Regions from separate parts of the Neorhizobium phenanthreniclasticum genome, predicted to be linked through region 1. Evidence: riboswitches for the same ligand, from Rfam matches in the RefSeq annotation. Region 1 holds a riboswitch; each other region holds the start of a gene.

Region 1 (3,765 bases):
CCTGAGTTTCCCAGGTGAAGCCTTCGCCCATCGTGTGCCAGACGAGCCGATCGCCGAAAACGGCCAGCGCCGGCTGCTCGCCTGTCGACCAGGCACCCTTGATGAACTGCACGACGCCGACCCGGCGATTGTTGCCGAGCATACGCAAAGCCAGGCCGAAGGCGGCGGTGGATTTTCCCTTGCCGGGACCGGTATGGACGATGAGAAGCCCCTTTTCGACGGTCTTCCCGGCGACTTCCTTGTCCTGCACTGCCTTGCGGTTCACCATCTTGGCGCGATGACGTTCGACCGATGCCTCGTCGATCTCCTTCACCGCGATACGAACTCCCCATCAGACCGCGCCGTGATCTCTTCCCCTGCACGGAAGCGTTCGCGGATCATCCCGGCCAACGCACCGAGTACAGCCCAGAATACCAGGTTCGTGGCGTAGACGGCATTCACGAAGCGGGCGTAGAGTTCCAGCGGCACAGCCGTTTCATGCCCGGGCGGCAGCGGCGCGCCGACGATATGTGGCGCGATCAGCAGAACGATCGCCAGCGCGGCGAATACGGCTGAGCGCGTATAGGCGAGGAGGCCAAGGCCCGCTGCAGTGCAGACTGCGGTCGAAATCCACCAGACCTGACGGGGACCAAGCTCAGCAGCCGGCATGCCCGGAAGTTCCGGGGGGAGGCCGAGCCCTGGAGCCAAGCTGACGGTCAGGAAGCCGGCAATACCGAACATCAGTCCGCTGCGCCAGCCTTTGAGACCGCCCTGGGCTTCTGAAACCGCGATCAGAATAAGACCGAAACCGATCGCGGCCAGCATGTCGGCGGCGGCCGTATAAATGAAGCGCTCGAAACCGTCTGCCGGCATCCATGCTTCTTCGTCGTGATGATGGTCCGCAGGCGCTGCGGCATTGCCGGCGGGAGCGGCCTCATGGCTGTGGCTGTGGCCGACCTCTCCGCCGCCGGCATTCTCGTAGCTCTCCGCTTGCAGGATCAGCGGGACAGTGGAAAAGCTCTGCATGACGGTGAGCAGCAGTCCGGACAACAGCCCGGCGATCACCGCCGTGAAGACGATGTTACGAAACAACGACATGGGAAACTCCCCTCAGTGGCAGGGGAAAGCGAAGGAATGACGCGAATCGTGCGCGGCATTGTGCACGACTTCCATATGCGAGAAGCCGACGAAACCGACGACGAAAAGCCCCAGCAGGGCCGTCATGCTGAGCGGGATGATCTTCGAGGAGGAAATACCGACTGCCGTCGAAGCGGTTTTCGTTGCCATTGCCTTGTCCTTTCGCCCTCCACCCGAGGGCCGTTGAAGTTTTTCCTCGCCTCTGGCAGGTCTCCTGGCTCGCGGATCAGGCATCTTGCGCCCGCCTTCCCGGATTGCTCCAGTGGCATCATGGACGAAGACTTTCCGCTTACAGTTGCGGGGGCAGCCGCGGGTTTGACAGCAGATCCGTCGCACCGCATTCCCTCAAATACCCTTTCGGGGCACCATAGGCTGGCTCACTATAGACGAAATCGGCCTCACGGCAATCGCCTTTGCGACGCATTGACATAAGCATGCGACCGGGCTTACTTGAAAAGAGATGGTCCCTTTCCGGCAACGGGGAGGGCTAAGAGAGAATGCGGTGAGATCCCTTTCGCGATCAATGCCGCGGCTGCCCCCGCAACTGTAAGCGGCGAGCCATTGCCTATAAGCCACTGGGAAACCGGGAAGGCAGGCAAATGGTGGTGACCCGCAAGCCAGGAGACCTGCCATCTGATGTTTTTGCTTCACCGGGCGGGGTGCTCCGGAGGAAGTTCTCGATCACCGCAGGCGGTTTCAGCCCTCTGCTCCGCGCCCCGATTGTTTCGACCCCGGCGGGAACGCGGCTGACCGATGAGTGACCACCGACCAGATGATCCGGCAGATGTGACGATTTTCGTCTGTACCAATTGCCGTGATGTGTCCGACGGCGACGTTCGGCCGGGTATCGCGTTGATCGCAGCGCTACGTGAAGCAGCGGACGGCAAGCCGCTCGCGGTCAAGCCAGTCACCTGCCTTGCCAACTGCGAAAAAAGCCCCAGCGCCGCCTTCAATCACCGCAACGGTTGGTCCTATGTCTTCGGCCATCTGTCCCTCGACAATGTCGAGGACATCGTCACCGGCGCGATGATGCTGGCCGAGGACGAGCGCGGTTTCCTTCCTATACGCGGCCGCCCGACATGTCTGCGCGGCAAGGGCATGACGGCCCGCATCCCACCCTTTCATCATCACGAGGACATGCCATCATGAGCGTCAGCTTCGACCGCGTTCCCTGCACCGTCGTCACCGGGTTCCTGGGGGCCGGAAAGACCACGCTGATCCGCAACCTGATCGCGAAGCTTGACGGCAAGCGGCTGGCGATCATCGTCAACGAATTTGGCGATGTCGGCATCGACGGCGAGATACTGAAGGGCTGCGGCATCGAGAGTTGCCCGGAAGACAACGTCATCGAGCTTGCCAACGGCTGCATCTGCTGCACCGTGGCGGATGACTTCGTACCGGCGATCGATCAGATTCTTTCACGCGAACCGCGCGTCGACCACATCCTGATCGAAACCTCCGGCCTTGCGCTGCCGAAGCCGCTCGTTCAGGCTTTTCAGTGGCCGGCCGTCAAGGCACGTGTCACGGTGGACGGCGTTGTCGCCGTTGTGGATGGTGTGGCACTGGCCGAAGGCCGCGTTGCCGATGACCATGAAGCGCTGGAGGCGCAGCGCCAGGCGGATGGCTCCATCGACCACGACGATCCGGTCGAGGAAGTGTTCGAGGATCAGGTCGCCTGCGCCGACATGATCGTACTGACCAAGAGTGATCTCCTCGATGCTGCGGGCATTGCGACCGCCCGGGACCGCGTCGCAGGGTATCTGCCGCGGGCCGTGAAGATCGTCTCGGCTGCCAATGGCGCGATCGATCCGGCCGTGCTGATCGGGCTTGGCCTCGCCGTCGAGGACGATATCGAAAACCGCAAGACCCATCACGACGACGAACTCGACCACGATCATGATGATTTCGACAGCTTTGTCGTCGATCTCCCGGCTGTTTCCGATGCTGACGAATTGGCTGCCCGCATTTCCGCGACGGCGGAGGCGGAGAACGTACTGCGCATAAAAGGCTTCGTGGAAGTCGCGAACAAACCGATGCGCCTGCAGGTTCAGGCGGTAGGATCCCGCGTAAACCACTATTTCGACCGAGCCTGGGCGCCCGGTGAGGCGCGGATAAGCCGCCTTGTCGTAATCGGCGAAAAGGGCATCGACCGCGCCGCCATCGAAAGGATGCTGGCCGCGTGATAGCAATTCCAGGAAAAGTGTGAAGCGGTTTTCCGTTGGCAATTGCCGAGGGAAAACAGAAACCCAGAGAAAAGGATGCACATACTCGCCACCACATCGTCGTCGCTCGATGACCTGATCGAACCGGTCGACTTGAACCAGTCGCCGGCCGATGTGGTGGTGCTGTCCTTTTCTGGCAGCGATCTGAACGGCATTTCCGCCGCATGGGGCCAAGGTCAGCCGACCCTGCGATTGACCAATCTCGCTGATCTCAGGCATCCCATGTCTGTCGATCTTTGGATCGAAAAGACGGCGGCACATGCCAAAGTTATTCTCGTGCGCATCCTTGGCGGCTATGATCGCTGGTCATATGGTGTCGAAGAGATTTCGCGGCTGGCGCGGCTCAAGAAGACCGCGCTCGCGCTTCTGCCCGGCGAATGCAGTATCCGCGATGAAAGACTCGCTGCTGCCTCGACCGTTTCCGAAG
Region 2 (3,765 bases), on a different contig from region 1:
GTGGGGTCTGGCCGCCGACAAGGCCGGTATTGCCGGTCTGCGGCACGATCGGCGTGCCGGTTTCGCTTGCAAGCTTGAGGACTGCCGAAACCTCCTGCGTGGAGCCCGGCTTGAGCAGCATTGGCGAGGAGCCTTGGTAAAGTCCACGGCCCTCGATGAGATGCGGCGCGAGGTCTTGCTGGTCGCGCAGCACATGGTTTTCGCCGACGATCGCCGCAAAGCGGTCGAGAAGCTCTGGTTTGGGTCCCGAAATGTCCATCGGCGTCTCCTCTTATTTCCGCGGCGCTGCGGCGCGGGCCAGCCGGTCGTTGATCGCCTCGCCGAGACCGTGACCCGGAATGGGTGTGACGGCGATACGGGTGGCACCGGTCGCATCGGCGCGCTTCAGGTAATCGAACAGATTTGCGGCCGCCTCGGCAAGATCGCCGGAGGGACTGAGGTCGAAAATTGCAGCGGCCTGTTCGATTCCCTTCACCGGAACCGCGCCGAGGCGGATCAACACCTCGCCCGGCTCGACATGATCGGCGTTGAGCCGCACGCTCGCACCCGGCGCATAGTGGGAGGCAAGCATGCCGGGCGCCTCGATGATCGCTGCGGGACCTTCAGGCCGGATGACGGTCAGCCCCGTTGCCGTTTCTATTTCCTCTCCGGCAACCCCGCCGGGCCGCAGCAGCCGGAGTGCGCCACTTTCGACGCGAAGGATGGTCGATTCAACGCCGACCGGTGCTGCGCCGCCGTCAATGACGAGCTTCAATTTGTCGCCCAGGTCGTCCGCCACATGCCGGGCGCTCGTCGGACTTACTCCGCCGGACGTGTTGGCGCTGGGGGCGGCGAGCGGTTTGCCATAGGCGCGGATGAGGTCGGCGGCAAAACCCTTCGGCAGGCGGATGCCGACCGTGTCGAGCCCGGCCGTCGCCAGCGAGTGGATGCCGCTTTCGGGCCTCAAAGGCAGGATCAGCGTCAGCGGTCCGGGCCAGAAGGTCTCGGCAAGCTTTTTCGAGACGGGGTCGAAGACCGCATAGCGCTCGGCCATGGCGAGGTCGGACATGTGGCAGATCAGCGGGTTGAAGCGCGGCCGACCCTTGGTCTCGTAGATTCGGGTGATGGCGGCGGGATTGGTGGCGTCTGCCGCAAGTCCGTAAACCGTCTCGGTCGGGATCGCGACAGGAAAACCGTCTGCCAGGACGGCACAGGCGCGCTCGAGCGCCTTTTCGCGATCCGTGGTGATGTCTATGATTTCGGCTGTCATGTTCGCCGTCAATAACGCGGACTCGTCCGCCGTCAAAGCTTTTTGATGATTTCGCGAAGCGCGTCGCCTGAAGCACCGAGCATCAGCACGTTCTTGATCGCTTCCATCGGATCGTGGGTCCTGAACAGGAGCCCGTTCCTGCGGATCGAGCGGTTGATCCGGAAAGGCTGGCCGGGCTCGCTTTCGATCGCGACCGCGAAATACATACGCGCATTCATATGGCTGATGCGCTCGAAGAATTTCTCTTCCTCCTCACCGATCTCAGAGAAGAAATTGGCGATGTAGAAAGACCAGCGCACCGGCACGCGAGACGCGAGGAGAGTCCGGGCGGCCGTCACGTGGCAATAGCCGAGATGCGGACGGTCATCGAGCGTGCGATGGAAGATGACCTTAGGGAACTGGATCGAGCGGTGGAAGGCGTTGATCCGCTCGTGGCTTTTTTCGCCTGCGGCCTCCAATCGCTTGCCTGTGCGTTCCGCGACCTCGGTGTAACTGAGATAACGGCGTTCCTCCGGCGCCCAGATTGGCTTGTAGCGTGTGATGCGCCCGGTCCGCAGAAATTCCGAATGCACGGTCGTTTTTGTCGCCGCCGGAACAGGAGGAGCCGGCGGAGGAGCTTCGAAGTAGCGGATCTTTGCCTTTGCCTGCACGATGGCGCCGCTCCCATTGAGGCCGGGATTTTAGGATTCAACACTTAATGACGAGTTTCCCTTTCGCGAGGCTTGAGAAAGGCCGTCGTCAATGCGGTTGCCGATGTCGCAATGTCATCTATGCGGCAAGTTTGGGGGATGGTTATATCCGCCTCAAGCTCAAGGTGCCGCCCCGCTAGGGAGGGGCGGAGAATTGGGAAGCCGGTCGAAGCCCGGCGCTGCCCCCGCAACGGTGGTGGAGCTCGAAGGCCTGGCGGAAGCCACTGGGAAAGAGCCGCAAAGGCTGCCCGGGAAGGCGCCAGGCCAGTCCCGCAAGGGACAGCTCCTGAGCCCGGAAACCAGCCTGAAGTGAACGAGATTTTGACCGATCGCGGCGGGCGTTCGGACAAGGAGACTGGCAGGCTGAGGCCGGCTGGTTTTTCCATGTCCTTTCCGCAGGCCGCTTGAAGGTAGCATTGACGAGGAAGGCAAGATGGAAATTCGCAGTCAGGTCCTGCGGCAATTGAAGAGCCGCCGTGAAGGCTTCAGCCTCGAACAGGCCTTCTATACCGACCCGGACTATTACAAGCTCGACCTCGAAATGATCTGGTACCGTGACTGGCTGTTCGTCGGCCACGATTGCGAACTGCCGAAGGCCGGAAGCTATTTCACGCTGCAGATCGGAGATTATCCGGTCGTCATCGTGCGCGGTCGCGACGGCCGGATCCGGGCGCTCCACAATACCTGCCGCCATCGCGGCAGCCGGGTCTGCACCAAGGAGAGCGGTTCGGCAGTCCGCCTCGTCTGTCCTTACCACCAGTGGACCTACGAGCTCGACGGCTCGCTGATGGCCGCCCGCCAGATGGGCCAGGACTTCGACAAAAGCCAGTTCGGTTTGAAGAAGGTCCATTGCGAAAGCGTCGCCGGCTATATCTTCATCTGCCTCGCCAACGAGGCGCCGGACTTCGCATCGGTCCGCGCGGCCATCGAGCCCTATATGGCGCCGCATCGCCTCTCGGAAGCCAAGGTCGCCCACCAATCGACGATCATCGAAAAAGGCAACTGGAAGCTCGTCTGGGAGAACAACCGCGAATGCTATCATTGCCCCGGCAATCACCCGGAGCTCTGCCGCACTTTCCCGGAAGCGCCGACTGTCAGCGGTGTGGCCGGCGCCATTGACGATCCCGTCATCACCGAACACTGGCGGCGCTGCGAGGCGGCCAATCTGCCGAGCGAGTTCCGGATATCTCCGGATGGCCAGTTCCGCGTCGCCCGCATGCCGTTGATCGAAGGCGCTGAAAGCTACACCATGTCGGGGAGGAAGGCCGTCGTCCGCCAGCTTTCAGACGGCGTGACGATCGACGGCATCGGCACCATGTTGCTTTTCCACTATCCGACCACCTGGAACCATATGCTGGGCGACCACGCGATCTCCTTCCGCGTCACGCCGCTCGGCCCGGAGGAAACGGCGGTCACCACCAAATGGCTGGTCCATAAGGATGCGGTCGAAGGCGTCGATTACGATCTCGAAGAACTGACGCATGTGTGGAACATGACCAACGATCAGGACCGTCAGATCGTCGAGGAGAACGCCTTCGGCATCCGCTCGCCGGCCTATGAGCCGGGGCCTTACTCGGCGGTCCACGAGGGCGGCGTCATGCAGTTCGTCGAGTGGTATTCGAACTTCATGGTCAACCGCCTGCAGGGGGATGAGCAGGCGAAGCTTTCGATCGTGGCGTGACATTCCTGCCGGCGGGCAGATCGCTCGTTCGTGATCGGCCTGGGTCCGGGTTCCCGAGGAACCAAGCTTCCGCATCCGCGTTGTTCCCAAGTGAAATTAAGCACAGGGAAACATCAGGATGAATGCCATTCGTTTGCGTTTGACCA
Region 3 (3,765 bases), on a different contig from region 1:
AACAATACGGTGATCGGCTTATTGTCGGTGAAACGCGGCGAAGCCGATGCGCTGATCTGTGGCGTCGAGGGCGGTTATGACCGGCACCTGAAGGACGTCGACCAGATCATCGGCCGGCGTCCGGGCGTCTGCGCCTTCTCGGGGCTCAGCCTCGTGATCTCTCAGCGCGGCGCGCTCTTCCTCGCCGATACGTTCGTCAACTACAATCCGTCGGCGCAGGAGATCGCCGAGATCACCATCCTGGCGGCCGAGGAAGTCCGCCGCTTCGGCATCCTCCCGAAGGCAGCGCTGATCTGCCATTCGAACTTCGGCTCACGGGATTCCGAAAGCGCCCAGAAGATGCGCAGTGCCCTGAAGCTGGTGCGCGAACAGGCTCCTGGCCTGGAAGTGGACGGCGAAATGCAGGCCGGTTCGGCGCTTTCCGAAACGGTGCGCAAGCGTGCTATGCCGAACAGTTCACTGACTGGTGACGCCAACCTGCTGATCTTCCCGAACCTCGATGCGGCGAACATCTCGCTCGGCGTCGTGCGGAACATGACCGACGCGCTGCATGTCGGCCCGGTCCTGCTCGGCGCCGCCATGCCGGTGCATATCCTGTCGCCCTCGGTCACCTCGCGCGGCGTCGTGAACATGGCTGCGCTCGCGGTGGTGGAAGCATCGCAACCCAATCTGGAGATTCAACTTTAAATTTTATATATAACCATATGATAATTAAATAATAATCGTTGGGCAGCCGATTTTATGATATTATCAACCGGCTTGCTCCATGATGCGATCATGTGATTGGAGAGAGCCGGACAACACCTCATGCGCCTTTGCGGCCTGATGATCGCCCCGCTGCTGCTTGTTCCCGCCGTGGCCTCCGCGCGGGATATCGCGACCTGTGCAGCCCTTTATCGGCAGCTCAACAACGCACCGCAGATCATCGGCAACACGGCCGAGATACGGCGCTATGCGCGGGAACTCAGCGACCAGAACAGCGAAATCCGCGGGCTCAGGATCGAGATGCGCCGGGCGGGCTGCGGCACGGGCAGTGTCGTTGTCCTCGGCGGCCCGAAGGGCGAAGTCTGCGATCAGATGCGGCAGACGCTCGATGCCATGGAGCAAAGCCGCGACGCGCTTGTTGCGGAAAGAGACAATGCCCGGCAACTGGTTCGCTCCTCCGGCGAGCGCGGTGCGATCCTGGCTGCAATCCGCTCCAACAACTGCATTCCTTCCGATATGGAAGAGGACCGCAAGGAGAGAATGAAGCTGCAGGGTATCGAGTTGCCGAAGGAGGAGCCCTACTCCGGCATCATCGATCTGCGTGTCAAACAGCCGCAGGCGGCTGCCGCCCAGCCGAACCTGCCGGGGCCGGAACGTCCCTACGATCCGAACAAGAAGGTACGTATGGTCGGACCGACATTCCTGCCTGAGGAAAGTATAGACCTCGCCCATCCGAAATCCAGCGGGCCGCAGCCGCAGCAGTAGTTGTCAGCACTCGCCCCATCGATCGGTGAAAACCAGGTCTTCGAGCGGTAGCCGCTCGCGCCAGCCCTTCACCGCCAATTCCGGCTCCCGATAAAGCTGATCGACATAGCCGACGCACAGCCAGGCGACGATCCTGATCCGCTCGGGAATGCCGAGCAGGGCGCGCAGATCCTCCTCATGAAAGATGCTCACCCAGCCGACGCCGACCCCTTCGGCGCGGGCGGCAAGCCACAGGTTCTGCACGGCGCAGACGGTCGAATAGACATCCATGCGCGGATCATGGGTACGGCCGATAACGACCGGCCCGGCGCGATCCGGATCGCAGGTCACGCAGATCGAGAGCGGCGCCTTGCGGATGCCTTCGAGCTTCAGGCTGCGGTATATGTCGCGGCGCTCCTCCGGAAACATTTCCGCCGCCTCGTCATTGGCTCGCGAAAAGGCACTCCATGCCGCCTGGCGTATCTCGGGATCCCGCACGAGGATGAAATTCCATGGCTGCATGAACCCCACCGAGGGCGCCGAATGTGCGGCGCCGAGCAGCCGCATCACGAGGTCGTCCGGAAGCGGGTCCGGCAGAAACTGGTCGCGCACGTCGCGGCGGGTTTCGATCACGCGATAGACCGCAGCGCGGTCGCATTCCGGAAATTCGCCTGCAGATATCAAGGCATGCGCAAAAGGATCGGGTTGCATCGTCTATCCCCAACAATGCTGACGCCGCCTGCGCGAACGCGCAGGAGCATCAAGAAACCTCGCCGCCGTCCGCGCGGTTCGATCTATCTTGCCAGGCCGGTCTTCTGACTTGGCTTCATCCGCCCCTGCCGCCGCCTTCCCGGAAATTCCAGTGGCTTTCGAATTGCGGCCAAGCGTCCGCCTCACAGCGTTGGGCACGTTCCGGTTTCCCACCGGATTCCCGATTCTCCTGCGCAAGGCAGGCACCTGACGGAGGCGTTATGCCAAGCCATGATCAGCGTTTCAAGTGGAGCCGCCCGCTCTTGCCGTCTCGCCCGGTCAAATGATCGGTCACCTATCGGTCGCGGAAGCGGTTGGTGATCGGATAACGCCGATCGCGGCCGAAATTCTTCCTGGTGATCTTGACGCCCGGCGCCGATTGCCGCCGCTTGTATTCGGCCAGATAAAGCAGATGCTCGATGCGGTGGACGGTCGTGATGTCGTGGCCGCGCGAGACGATCTCCTCCGTGCCCATTTCCATCTCCACCAGGCATTCGAGAATGTCGTCGAGGACGGGATAAGGCGGCAGCGAATCCTGATCCGTCTGATCAGGCCTGAGTTCCGCCGACGGCGCCTTGGAGAGGATATTCTTCGGGATCACTGCGCCCGACGGTCCAAGCGCATCCGGCGGCAGGTGCTGGTTGCGCCAGGCAGCAAGTGCATAAACCTGCATCTTGTAGAGATCCTTGATCGGATTGAAGCCGCCGTTCATGTCGCCGTAGAGAGTCGCGTAACCTACGGACATTTCCGACTTGTTGCCGGTCGTCACCACCATCGAGCCGAACTTGTTGGAGATCGCCATGAGAATGGTGCCGCGCGCCCGGCTCTGCAGGTTTTCTTCGGTAACGCCCTCGTCCGTGCCATCGAAAAGCTCCGAGAGCGCCGACGAAAAACCCTCGACGGGCTCGGCGATCGGCACAATATCGTAGCGGCAGCCGAGCGCACGCGCGCAATCGGGGGCATCCTTCAGCGACTCCTCGGAGGTGTAGCGGTAAGGCAGCATCACGCTGCGCACCCGCTCCGCACCCAGTGCATCGACGGCGATGGCCGCGCACAATGCCGAGTCGATGCCGCCGGACAGGCCGAGGATCACGGATTTGAAGCCGTTCTTGTTGACATAATCGCGGAAGCCGAGCAGGCAGGCGCGGTAATCCGCTTCCTCCTTTTCCGGGATGCGCGCCATCGGCCCATCGGTGCAGCGCCAGGTATCGTGGACCCTGTTCCATTCCGTCACCGTCACCGCCGGTTGGAATTGGTCCATCTGGAAGGCAAGTGTCTTGTCCGCATTGAAGGCAAAACTCGCGCCGTCGAAGACCAGTTCGTCCTGGCCGCCGACTTGCGCAGCATAGATCATCGGCAGGCCGGTCTCGATGACCTGTTTCAGCACCACCTGATGGCGGATATCCATCTTGCCGCGATAATAGGGCGAGCCGTTCGGCACGAGCAGGATCTCCGCGCCGCTTTCCGACAAAGTCTCGCAGACGCCGAGTTCACCCCAGATATCCTCGCAGATCGGAACGCCGAGCCTGACGCCGCGGAAATTCACCGGCCCCGGCATTTCGCCGG
Region 4 (3,765 bases), on a different contig from region 1:
ATCCAATAACCCGGCTGATAGGCGACCGGCAGGAACTTCTCGTGGAATTCCTTGAAGGTGGCGTCCGGATCGAGATCGGCGAAAAGGTCCGGGTGGAACCACTTGGCCATCTGCTGCACGGCGACGAACTGATAGGGGCTCGTATAAAATTGATGCCAGATCGCATGAACATTGCCACTGGCGACGGCTTTCGAACCGGTGAAAGCAGGATTTTCCATCAGCGCATTCAGTGCCTTGCGGCTATCGTTGAAGGTGGACGCGGCGCTCGGGCCAACGTTCACATAGTCCTTGGCATTTTTCGTCTGGCTCCAATTGGAACCCGTGACGACAACGATATCCGGATTGGAAGCAACAACCTGTTCGGCATTGATGGAGCCCGTATAGCCAGGCAGGAAATCGGAGCCGAGATTGTGGCCGCCGGCCCAATCCACCATCAGGCCGAAATTGTCCGGGCCGAACGTGCCGCAGCACTCCACGAGTCCGGCAGCGCGGTACATGAAGACGTTCGGTTTCGGCGGATTGGCCCCCTTGAGCTTGTCGGTGACGCGCGCCATCTGCTCCTTCCAGTAGGCGGCGATGGCTTCGGCACGGTCCTCGTGGCCAAGGATCTTGCCGAGAATCTTCAGACTCGGTTCCGTGTTGTCGAGAATGTGTTCGCGGAAGTCGATATAGACGATCTTCACGCCGATGCCGTTCAGCATATCCTCGAGTTTGACTTCGTCGGCGGCCTGCTTGCTGCCAATCGGGAGCAGCACGACATCGGGATTGAGCTTGACGACCGTCTCGGTCTGTAGCGTGCCATCCGTCAGGTTGCCGAGGAAGGGAAGTTCCTTGCCCTTCGGGAACTTCGTGACATAGGTGTTGAAGCCGTCCTTGTCGGTCGTCCACAGGTCGTTACGCCAGCCGACGACCTTTGCGAAGGGATCCTCCTTTTCGATCGGCGCCACGGCGTAGAGCATGCGGCCTTCACCCAGGATGACGCGCTCGACCGGCTTGTCGAAGGCTACTTCGCGGCCAGCCACGTCCTTCACCGTGAAGGATTGTGCCATTGCAGGCGAGGCCAGAAGGCCTCCAAGCACAACCGCAGTTGCTGCAGACAACTTCATGAAATTCATCTGGAAACTCCCCCGATGACTGATAATGTCAACAGGCATAAGAATTATGACTTTTGGAATCAAGTTTTATGTTTTAGAGCTTTTCCAAAGTGCTGATGTGCAGGGGTGGCTGTGATGAACCTGATGAACACCAATTACTCTATCCGCGATGAAATTCGTGATTTCTGGTCGGAAAGGGCTGCAACGTTCGACGAGAGCGTCGGCCATGAAATCTTCTCCGAAGAGGAGCGGAGAGGATGGCTACGGTTGATCAGGAAGCATCTGGGCGAAGGAGAAGGCCGGGCGGCACTCGATCTCGCCTGCGGCACGGCGGTCATCTCGCACCTGATGAACAACGTTGGCTTCAGGGTGACGGGCCTCGACTGGTCGGATGCGATGCTGGCGCAGGCGCGCGCCAAGGCGAAGACGCGAGGCGCGGATATCCGTTTCGTCTCGGGCGACGCGGAAAACACGATGGAGCCGAAGGAGAGCTACGACGCCATCACCAACCGCCACCTGGTCTGGACGCTGGTCGATCCGCCGGCGGCTTTCCGCGAATGGCTCTCCGTCCTGAAGCCAGGGGGGAAGGTCCTGATCGTCGACGGAAACATGGGCAAGGAAACCTGGGTCAAGAGCCTTCAGAAGTTCTGGGCGAAAATGACAGGCAAGCAGCTTGTGAGCCACATGGCGCCAGAGATGATGGCACGGCATCAAAGCATCCGATCACGGGTCTACTTCTCCGAACGAATGCCGGCGGAAGCGATTGTGGATTTGCTGCGTCAAGCCGGTTTCGAGGACATTGTCGTCGATCGCAAGCTGTTCGACATCCACTGGGCGCAAGCCCGCAAGATGCCCTTCCTGCGCGGGCTCGAGCGCATGGTGCAGGATCGGTATGCGATTTGCGCGACCAAGCCAAAGTAGCCTTCCCTCCTGATATTTCATCGGCATTTTGCTGCGCTCCGGCTCTGAAACAAAAAAAGACGGCTGAGATTGAAAGCCGCTGGACAGGTGAGCATCCTTTGCATATGTAATGATATTACATTACATAAATGCCGACATCGGGAGAAGCCAATGGCTCGCTCACAATCATTCGCCACTTGACTGCGATCTCGAGTGGTCTTTATCTGGCGAGTGACGGTTCCCCGAGTTCAATGCGAAGGGATGAAATGGGAACACGGTGCGGAGACCCGAAGGGGATCCAAGACCGTGGCTGCCCCCGCAACTGTAAGCGGATTGCCGTCCATCCTCGTGGCGCCGAAAGGTGCCATGCCACTGCGCAGTCCGGCGCGGGAAGGCAGATGGACGACAGATATCCGCAAGCCAGGAGACCTGCCGTCGAATATCGATCCATCGTCACGGGCGGGGATGCCCGGAACAGGAGCAGGACATGACTATCATCCGCGCCTTTTGGCGCCCTGGCACTTCGTATCCCCCAAATCTCGACGATTATTCCGTTGATCGGGCTGCCTCACGGGCATTCTGAGCCTCACCACCGTCCGGCACGCGGGCTTGCCGCCGGCGTTCACGTCACATTTCGGGGAAACACGATGCATATCTTTCTGAAACGGCCGTTGCATGTTGGCCTCGGCGCCTTCTCCTTGATCGCCTCCGGCCTGTTCCACAGCGCCGCTGCGGCGGAAACCAGCTATCCTCTCACGCTCGAAAATTGCGGCCGGCAGGTCACCTTCGAGAAGGCACCGTCGCGTACGGTCTCGATCGGTCAGAGCAGCACCGAAATCCTTTATCTCCTGGGGCTGGCGAACAAGGTGGTCGGTACGGCGCTTTGGGTCGGACCGGTCCTCAAAGGCTATGAGGATGTGAATACGAAGATCGAACGGCTTGCAGACAACGAGCCTAGCTTCGAAAGCGTGCTCGGCAAGAAGCCGGACATCGTTGCCGTTCAGTTCCAGTGGCAGGTCGGGCCCGAGGGCGTGGTCGCCAAGCCCGAGCAGTTCGAGGAACTTGGCATTCCGGTCTATACGTCGCCATCCGATTGCATCGGCAAGGAAAATTCCGCCGCCAGCGACGGCATCCGCCATCAGGTCTTCACCATGGAACTCGTCTATCGAGAAGTCCGCGATCTCGCGAAGATCTACAACGTCCAGGACAAGGGCGAGGAGGTCGTGGCCGACCTGAAGCGGCGCGAGGAGGCTGCCCGCGCCAAGGTCGCCCCGGCGGAAGGCAAGCTTTCCGCCGTCTTCTGGTTCTCCAGCGCCCAGCAGGATTCTGATCCCTATATGGCAGGCAAGAATGGCGCGCCCGGCTATATCATGTCGGCTCTCGGCATCGAGAACATCATAAAGACCGATGACGAGTGGCCGACGATCGGCTGGGAAACCATCGCCAAGGCCAATCCGACCATGATCGTGGCGGGCGCCATGGAGCGGCGGCGTTATCCGCTGGACAGTATCGAAGCCAAGCACAAGTTCCTTGAGACGGATCCCGTCGCAAGCCTGATGCCGGCCGTGAAGAACGGTCATGTCTTCGACATGGATGCACAGGCGATGAACCCGACGATCCGCACCATCGAAGGCATCGAGGCGTTGGCCGATGCCATCGCCGCTGCCGGCCTTGCGAAGTGACCCTCCAAGTGGGCCGGGCGATATCCTCAATCGGACGAATGGGCGCGGTTTTCCTTGCGCTCGTCGTCCTTGTCGCCGCGCTTTGGCTG

Evidence for each region. Region 1 has a riboswitch for cobalamin ahead of ABK249_RS29755 (DUF1636 domain-containing protein). Riboswitches for the same ligand answer to the same signal wherever they lie in the genome.
Region 2: another riboswitch for cobalamin. It lies ahead of ABK249_RS00915 (aromatic ring-hydroxylating oxygenase subunit alpha); the one in region 1 lies ahead of ABK249_RS29755 (DUF1636 domain-containing protein).
Region 3: another riboswitch for cobalamin. It lies ahead of bluB (5,6-dimethylbenzimidazole synthase); the one in region 1 lies ahead of ABK249_RS29755 (DUF1636 domain-containing protein).
Region 4: another riboswitch for cobalamin. It lies ahead of ABK249_RS07455 (ABC transporter substrate-binding protein); the one in region 1 lies ahead of ABK249_RS29755 (DUF1636 domain-containing protein).

What each region holds. Positions count from the first base shown of each region.
Region 1 covers NZ_JBEAAL010000035.1:37,187-40,951, forward strand. The annotation lists gene cobO (cob(I)yrinic acid a,c-diamide adenosyltransferase) at 1-313, opposite strand, end outside; gene ABK249_RS29745 (CbtA family protein) at 310-1,077, opposite strand; gene ABK249_RS29750 (CbtB domain-containing protein) at 1,090-1,266, opposite strand; cobalamin riboswitch at 1,304-1,501, opposite strand; cobalamin riboswitch at 1,561-1,764, shown strand; gene ABK249_RS29755 (DUF1636 domain-containing protein) at 1,870-2,265, shown strand; gene cobW (cobalamin biosynthesis protein CobW) at 2,262-3,299, shown strand; gene cobN (cobaltochelatase subunit CobN) at 3,375-3,765, shown strand, end outside.
Region 2 covers NZ_JBEAAL010000001.1:181,560-185,324, reverse strand. The annotation lists gene ABK249_RS00930 (FAD-binding oxidoreductase) at 1-259, opposite strand, end outside; gene ABK249_RS00925 (L-threonylcarbamoyladenylate synthase) at 272-1,249, opposite strand; gene ABK249_RS00920 (DUF6656 family protein) at 1,282-1,899, opposite strand; cobalamin riboswitch at 2,045-2,260, shown strand; gene ABK249_RS00915 (aromatic ring-hydroxylating oxygenase subunit alpha) at 2,372-3,619, shown strand; gene ABK249_RS00910 (BA14K family protein) at 3,738-3,765, shown strand, end outside.
Region 3 covers NZ_JBEAAL010000023.1:69,023-72,787, reverse strand. The annotation lists gene ABK249_RS24385 (NADP-dependent malic enzyme) at 1-687, shown strand, start outside; gene ABK249_RS24380 (hypothetical protein) at 808-1,470, shown strand; gene bluB (5,6-dimethylbenzimidazole synthase) at 1,474-2,160, opposite strand; cobalamin riboswitch at 2,238-2,425, opposite strand; gene ABK249_RS24370 (NAD+ synthase) at 2,495-3,765, opposite strand, start outside.
Region 4 covers NZ_JBEAAL010000003.1:280,216-283,980, forward strand. The annotation lists gene ABK249_RS07445 (ABC transporter substrate-binding protein) at 1-1,115, opposite strand, end outside; gene ABK249_RS07450 (class I SAM-dependent methyltransferase) at 1,230-2,015, shown strand; cobalamin riboswitch at 2,213-2,445, shown strand; gene ABK249_RS07455 (ABC transporter substrate-binding protein) at 2,642-3,676, shown strand; gene ABK249_RS07460 (FecCD family ABC transporter permease) at 3,715-3,765, shown strand, end outside.